2 linked regions of the Azospirillum sp. TSH100 genome follow. The protein of the gene in region 2 interacts with the protein of the main gene of each other region in a pairwise test. Links are inferred from orthologs where the notes say so. Each region holds a gene or a part of one and is shown on either strand. Other genes may lie near its edges. The genes, in order: dnaQ and dnaE.

Evidence for each region.
Region 1: the proteins of dnaE (region 2) and dnaQ interact in binary tests that used the Escherichia coli proteins (3 or more experiments, as listed by UniProt). The link is inferred for Azospirillum sp. TSH100 from one-to-one orthologs.

The regions. Positions count from the first base shown.
Region 1 is NZ_CP039634.1:921,755-925,037, reverse strand. The notes cover bases 214-3,190. They hold dnaQ (DNA polymerase III subunit epsilon), read right to left. Parts: upstream 2,056-3,190; coding sequence 1,372-2,055; downstream 214-1,371. Other genes in these bases: E6C72_RS04440 (shikimate dehydrogenase), read right to left, coding at 2,703-3,190; coaE (dephospho-CoA kinase), read right to left, coding at 2,048-2,692; E6C72_RS04455 (quinone oxidoreductase), read left to right, coding at 359-1,333; E6C72_RS04460 (methylated-DNA--[protein]-cysteine S-methyltransferase), read left to right, coding at 214-312. Also shown: more of E6C72_RS04460, read left to right, coding at 1-213; more of E6C72_RS04440, read right to left, coding at 3,191-3,283. UniProt on the Escherichia coli protein: DNA polymerase III is a complex, multichain enzyme responsible for most of the replicative synthesis in bacteria. The epsilon subunit contain the editing function and is a proofreading 3'-5' exonuclease.
Region 2 is NZ_CP039638.1:506,175-510,477, reverse strand. Bases 228-4,224 are described here. They hold dnaE (DNA polymerase III subunit alpha), read right to left. Parts: upstream 3,920-4,224; coding sequence 428-3,919; downstream 228-427. Other genes in these bases: E6C72_RS27720 (hypothetical protein), read left to right, coding at 4,056-4,224; E6C72_RS27730 (hypothetical protein), read right to left, coding at 228-431. Also shown: more of E6C72_RS27730, read right to left, coding at 1-227; more of E6C72_RS27720, read left to right, coding at 4,225-4,303. UniProt on the Escherichia coli protein: DNA polymerase III is a complex, multichain enzyme responsible for most of the replicative synthesis in bacteria. This DNA polymerase also exhibits 3' to 5' exonuclease activity. The alpha chain is the DNA polymerase catalytic subunit.

The sequences.
Region 1 (3,283 bases), on a different replicon or contig from region 2:
CCGGCGGGCACCGCGTTCCGGCAAAGCGTGTGGGAGGCGATGCTGGCGATCCCCTATGGCGGCACCGCCACCTATGGCGGGATCGCGAAGATGCTGGGCAGCGGGCCGCGCGCGGTCGGCGGCGCCTGCGGCGCCAACCCGATCCCGATCATCATTCCCTGTCACCGGGTGCTGGCGAGCGGCGGAGCGCCCGGAGGCTATTCCGGCCATGGCGGGCTCGACACCAAGGCGTGGCTGCTGGCGCTGGAGCGCCGGCATGCCGGCATAAGCCAGGGCAACGGTGCAGCAGCCGAGCAGTTCGCGCTGCTCTGAGGCCCGAGCGACAGTCAACGATCAACGACAAGGGAAACCAACCACCATGGTTCACGCGATCCGCATCCATGAGCACGGCGGGCCGGAGGTTCTGCGCTGGGACGAGATCGAGGTGGGAGAGCCCGGTCCGGGACAGGTGCGCATCCGCCAGACCGCGGTCGGGCTGAACTACATCGACACCTATCACCGCTCCGGCGCCTACAAGCTGCCGGATCTGCCGGCGGTGATCGGCATGGCCGGCACCGGCGTGGTCGAGGCGCTGGGCCCGGACGTCACCACGCTGAAGGCCGGTGACCGCGTCGGCTATGCCATGTCGATCGGCGCCTATGCCGAGAGCCGGCTGATCGCCGCCGACCGGCTGGTGCCGCTGCCGAGCTGGCTCGACGAGCAGGCGACGGCGGCCACGCTGCTCCAAGGATTGACCGCACAGTATCTGCTGCGCAGCACCTATGTCGTGCAGCCCGGCGACACCATCCTGGTCCAGGCCGCCGCCGGTGGGGTTGGGCTGCTGCTGTGCTCCTGGGCGTGGCATCTCGGCGCCATCGTGATCGGCACCGTCGGGTCGGAGGAGAAGGCCGAGTTGGCCAAGGCCCATGGCTGCCATCACACCATCGACTACACCCGCGAGGACTTCGTCGCACGGGTGAAGGAGTTGACGGACGGGCAGGGCGTGCCGGTGGTCTATGACGGCGTCGGCAAGACGACCTTCCTGAAGGGGCTGGACTGTCTGCGACCGCGCGGACTGATGGTGCTGTTCGGTGCCGCCTCGGGCGCGCCGGCACCGCTGGATCTGGGGGTGCTGGCGGCGAGGGGGTCGCTCTATGTGACCCGGCCGACGCTGGCAACCTACACCGCCAAGCGGGAAGATCTGATGGCCTCGGCCGCCGATCTGTTCGACGCGGTGAAGAATGGCGGCGTGACCTTCACGGTCAACCAACGCTTTGCGTTGAAGGACACCGCCGATGCGCACCGGGCGCTGGAATCACGGGCGACGACCGGGTCGACGGTGCTCGTGCCCTAGAACTTTGGATTGGGGGCGGAGTGCCGGATCCGTCCCCCTTACTCCACCGCCCAAAGCGGGTTCTTGATCTTCTTCAGCATCTCCGCATGCGCCGCAGCTTCTTCGTCGCTGACGGCGAAGACGCGGGCTTCCCGGAAGGGGCGGTCGATCCGGACCGGGCCCGTGGGGCCGCTCTTCGCCGTCGGGCCGCCGGCAAAGGACAGGCCGGTCTGCCGGCCGCCCAGCAGCTCCAGATAGACCTCGGCCAACAGCTGCGCGTCGAGCAGCGCGCCGTGCAGGGTGCGGTTGGAGTTGTCGACGCCGAAGCGTTTGCACAGCGCATCCAGGGTGGCAGGCGAACCGGGGAACTTCTGCCGGGCCATCAGCAGCGTGTCGATGGCGCGGTCCTTCGGCATCACCGGATAGCCGGCGATCTTCAGCTCCCAGTTCAGGAAGTGCATGTCGAAGGCGGCGTTGTGGATCACCAACGGTGCGTCGCCGATGAAAGCGACGAAGTCCCCGGCAATGTCGTTGAACAGCGGCTTGTCGGCCAGGAACTCGCTGCTCAGACCGTGGACGGCGAAGGCTTCCGGCGGCATGTCGCGTTCGGGGTTGAGATAGACGTGAAAGCGTTCGCCGGTGGCGAGGTGGTTGACCAGCTCGATGCAGCCGATCTCGACCAGCCGGTGACCCTCCTCCGGCTTGAAGCCAGTGGTTTCAGTGTCGAGAACGATTTCACGCATGATGGATCTGCCCTGGTTGATAGCCGCGCGGCGGCCAATGCCTGCCCGGCCGCCGCACCACGTCCCGCACAATGCCCTGAAGCGCCCGCCGCGTCACCAGCCGACCGGCGCCGGTCGGCACGACATAGTCGGCGCGCCGCCGCTTCTCCGGATCCGGCATCTGGCGGGCGAGGATGCCGGCGAACTTCTCCGCCGTCATGCCCGGCCGGGCCAGCACACGGGCGCGCTGGACGGCGAAGGGAGCCGAGACGACGATGGTCGCATCGACCCGCCGCTGGCCATTGGTCTCGAACAGCAAGGGGATGTCCAGCACGGCAATCCTGGCGCCACAGCGGGCGGCACGGACAAGAAAGTCGCGCTGTGCCGCCTGGACCATCGGGTGCAGGATCGCTTCCAGGCGTTTCAGCGCATCCGGGTCACGAAACACCGCAGCACCCAGCGCCGGCCGGCTGACCACCCCGTCGACCACCACCCCGGGGAAAGCTGCGTCGATCGCCGGCACCGCCCGGCCGCCGCGGGCGAGCAGCCCATGGACCACCGCGTCGGAATCGCATACCGGAGCACCCATCGCCTGCAGCATGCGGGCGGCGGTGCTCTTGCCCATGCCGATGGAGCCGGTCAGGCCCAGCACGATCATGGCCCGCGCCTCAACCTTCCAGGACGTAACGGGTCAATTCCGGCGTCACCTGCGGTTCGATCCCGAACCAGGCCTTGAAGCCCGGACGGGCCTGATGCAGCAACATGCCGATGCCGCCGGCCACCGGATTGCCGCGCGTCCTCGCTTCGGCGAGCAGCGGGGTTTCCAACGGCACATAGACGATGTCGTTGACCACCGCCGAGACGGGCAGGGCGCGCAGGCTGAGGTCCAGCGCCGGCTGTCCGGCCATGCCCTGGGTGGTGGTGTTGACCAGCAGGGACACACCGTCCAGGGCGGTTTCACGTGAAACCCAATCGACCACCGTCACGCCGCTGCTCAGCCCATCGCCATTCAGACCGACCGCAGCCAGATCCGCCGCCAGCTCCTCGGCACGGGCACGGGTGCGGTTGACCAGTCTGACCTCCGGCGCGCCGGCGTCGAGCAGGGCGACCACCACGGCGCGGGCGGCGCCGCCGGCCCCGATCACCACCGCCGGGCCACGCTCCGCCGTCCAGTCAGGCTGCTCAGCACGCAGATTCTCGATGAAGCCGAAGCCGTCGGTGTTGCCACCCACCAGCGCGCCGTCATCCG
Region 2 (4,303 bases):
GGATCCTCGTACCAGTCCGGCTGCGGCCCGCCATGCCAGAAGCCAACCCCGTGGAGCGGATGGCTGGCGAAGGGGCCGCCGCCGAAGTCGGGCTCCGCGGCGCAGACCTCCTCCACTGCGTCCCACAGGTCGAAGACGGTCGCCTCCCGGCCGGCAAATCCGAGCGCCGCCACCGCGAAAGGCAGGGAGAAGGCGCAGTCGATGCCGACCAATGTTGGTCCGACCGGGGCCGGTTCGCGCGCCAGTTCCGCGCGCAGCCAGTCGAACACCGCCGTCCGTGACCACCAGCCGCCCGGTCCCTCCACCAGCCGGGGAGGGGTATCGCCCGTCCCGCACTCCGCCACCGCGATGCCGGCGTAACGCTTGCCGCGGGCCCCGGACCAGTCGATGGCGATGAAGCGCCCGAAGGCGGGCACCGCCGCTTTGCTCACAGCTCCGCCACCTCCACCACACCCGGCACCGCCTTCAGGGCGGAGCGGCTCTGGGCGGTGATGGTGTAGCTGCCGGGCAGCTCGATCTCGATCTCCTTCAGCGGATCGACCTCCACCAGCACGTTGATGCGGCTCTTGCCGCGCGACAGCCGGTCGAGCGTGGCGCGCAGATGCTCGATCGGGCCGGGGTCGCGCAGGACGACGCGCAGGCCTGCGCTGACCGAGGCGACGGCCTCCTCCAGCGGCCTGATCTCCTGGCAGGTCAGGCGGACCTCTTCGCCGTTCAGCTGGGCGTCCACCGTCATCAGCACCGGGCGGCCGGGCTCCAGCAGGTCGCGGTTGGCGGCCAGCACCTCGGAGAACAGCGTCACCTCATAGCCGCCGGTGGCGTCCGACAGCTCGACGAAGGCGAAGCGGTTGCCGGACTTGGCGGTCTTCTCCTTCTTCGACACCACGATGCCGGCCATCTTGTAGCGGGTGGAACCGCCCTTCGCGATGGCGGTCTGGAGTTCGGCCGAGCGCACCACCTTCATGCGGCCGAGCGGGCCGGAATAGGCGTCGAGCGGGTGGGCCGACAGGTAGAAGCCGATGGCGCCGAACTCGTGCTTCAGCTTCTCCAGCGGTTCCCAGTCCTTGACCTTGGGCATCTCGGGTTCGGGCAGTCCCCCGCCCCCGCCGCCAAAGAGGTTGCCGATGCCGCTGTCGCGCTCCGCCGCCTCCGCCTGGGCATAGCGGATGATGGTCTCCAGCGCGGCATGGACCTGGGCGCGGTTGGGGTTCAGCCCGTCGAAGGCGCCGGCGCAGGCGAGATTCTCCAACTGGCGCTTGTTGATGGTCTTCAGATCCAGGCGGCGGGCGAAGTCGAACAGGCTCTTGAACGGGCCGTTCTTCCGCCGCTCCTCGACCACCGCCTTCATGGCGGGCAGGCCGACGCCCTTGACGGCGGCCAGCGCGTAGCGCACCGCCTTGGTCCCGTCGGCCAGCTGCTCCACCCCGAAGATGGAGTCGGACCTGTTGATGTCCGGCGTCAGCAGCCTGATGCGCAGGCGGGCGAGTTCCTGGCGGAAGACGTTCAGCTTGTCGGTGTTGCCGAGGTCGAGCGTCATCGACGCCGCCATGAACTCCACCGGGTGGTTCGCCTTCAGATAGGCGGTGTGGTAGGCGACCAGGGCATAGGCGGCGGCGTGGCTCTTGTTGAAGCCGTAGCCGGCGAACTTCATGACCTGATCGAAGATCATGCTGGCCAGATCGGCCTTGACGCCGCGCGCCTCGGCGCCGTCGCAGAAGATCTTGCGCTGGTTGTCCATCTCCTCCTTGATCTTCTTGCCCATGGCGCGGCGCAGAAGATCGGCGCCGCCCAGCGAATAGCCGGACAGCACCTGGGCGATCTGCATGACCTGTTCCTGGTAGATCATGATCCCGAAGGTCTCCTTCAGGATGCCTTCCAGGCTGTCATGCATGTAGTCGGCTTTTTCCTCGCCGTTCTTCACCCGGATGTATTTCGGGATGTTGTCCATCGGGCCGGGACGGTAGAGCGACACCAGCGCGATGATGTCCTCCAGCCGGTTCGGCTTCAGCCGGCGCAGCACGTCGCGCATGCCCGAGCTTTCCAGCTGGAACACGCCGGTCGCCTCGGCGCGGCTGAGCAGCTGGTAGCTCTTCTCGTCGTCGAGCGGGACGGTGGTCAGGTCCGGCTTCTCGGGGATCAGGTCGACCGCCGTCTTCAGCACGGTCAGCGTCTTCAATCCCAGGAAGTCGAACTTCACCAGACCGGCCTGTTCGACATATTTCATGTTGAACTGGGTGACCGGCATGTCGGAGCGCGGGTCGCGGTAGAGCGGCACCAGCTCCTGCAAGGGGCGGTCGCCGATCACCACGCCGGCGGCATGGGTCGAGGCGTGGCGGTAGAGGCCCTCCAGCTTCAGCGCGATGTCGATCAGGTGACGCACGGTCTCGTCGCCGTCGCGCGCCTGCCGCAGCATCTCCTCGCTGTCCAGCGCCTGCTGCAAGGTCACCGGATTGGCCGGGTTGTTCGGCACCATCTTGCAGATCTTGTCGACCTGCCCGTAGGGCATCTGCAGGACGCGGCCGACGTCGCGCAGCACGGCGCGCGCCTGGAGCTTACCGAAGGTGATGATCTGGGCGACGCGGTCGTAGCCGTACTTGTTCTGGACGTAGCGGATGACCTCTTCGCGGCGATCCTGGCAGAAGTCGATGTCGAAGTCGGGCATCGACACGCGTTCGGGGTTCAGGAAGCGCTCGAACAGCAGGCCGAAGCGCAGCGGGTCGAGGTCGGTGATGGTCAGCGCCCAGGCGACGACGGAGCCGGCGCCCGATCCGCGGCCCGGACCGACGGGGATATCGTGGTTCTTCGCCCATTTGATGAAGTCCGACACGATCAGGAAGTAGCCGGGGAACTTCATCTTGACGATGACGTCCAGCTCGAACTCCAGCCGCTCGAAATAGGTCTTGCGGGTCTCCGCCCGCTGCTCCGGCGTCATCTCCGGGGTGTAGACGACCTTCTCCAGCCGCTCTTCCAGGCCGGCGCGCGACTGGGCGCGCAGCTCGTCGTCCTCGGTCCGGCCGCCTTCGCAGGCGAACGGCGGCAGGATCGGCTTGATCGGCTTCAGCAGGAAGGAGCAGCGCCGGGCGATGGCGACGGTGTTGTCCAGCGCCTCCGGCAGGTCGGCGAACAGCAGCCGCATCTCCTCCGCCGACTTGAAGCGGTGGTCCGGGGTCAGGCGGCGGCGGTCCTCCTGGCTGAGATAGGCGCCCTCGGCGATGCAGAGCAGCGCGTCGTGCGCCTCGTACATGTCCTCGGTGGCGAAATAGCAGTCGTTGGTGGCGACCAGCGGCAGGTCGTGCGCGTAGGCGAGGTCGATCAGCGCCGGCTCGACGGCGTTCTCCACCGTGGCGAAATGGCCGCGCCCGCCCTCGTGCCGCTGCAATTCGACATAGAGGCGGCCGGGGAACAGCCGTTTCAGCCGCTCCAGAACGTCGAGCGCCAGATCCTTCTGCCCCTCGTGCAGGAGCCGGCCGAGGGAGCCGGCGGGGCCGCCGGTGAGCGCGATCAGCCCGGCGGAGCGCCCCTCCAGCGCGTCGAGCGTCACCTGCGGGCCGGCCAGCGGGTCCGATTCCAGGAAGGCCTTGGACACCAGCGCGGTCAGGTTGCGGTAGCCCTCCTCGTTCTGGCAGAGCAGGACGAGCTGGTCGGGAGTGGCCGCCGCCTTGCCGGGCAGGCCCGGCTTCGTCTGGGCCGGGCCGACGCGGGTGATGCCCAGCACGGTGCCGATGATCGGCTGCACGCCGGCATCGGATGCCGCCAGCGCGAATTCCAGCGCGCCGAACAGGTTGCCGGTGTCGGTGACCGCGACGGCCGGCATCTGCTGCTTCAGGCAGAGCTTGACCAGCTCCTTCACCTTGATCGCACCTTCCGACAGCGAATAGGCGGAATGGACGCGCAGGTGGATGAAGTCGGCGTGGGGCATGGCAACCGGGGGTCTCGCTGCGACAGGGCCCCTGGTTCTAGCACAGCCGGGACGGTTCCCGCGACGGTCGCGCGGGGGCATGCGAACGTGGTATGGAAGTCGCCGCATCACGTTCAGGGATGGGGAGGACGCCGCGATGGATCGGCCGCACCTTGCACCCGTCGTCCGACTGCGGCCGGCCCTGCGGGGCCGCCGTGACGTCCGGGCGGCGACGCCTTTGGCCCTTCTGGCATGCTTGGCGCTGGCGCTGTCCGCCTGCGAGACCGTGCCGCCGCCGCCGGCCGCAGCCCCATCCGCGGCCGCTCTGCCGGATGGGCCGGTCAGGCCCTTCAGCTCCGGCAAGGGTTGGACCGTCACCATCCACACGCCCCCGGGCGACAAGAG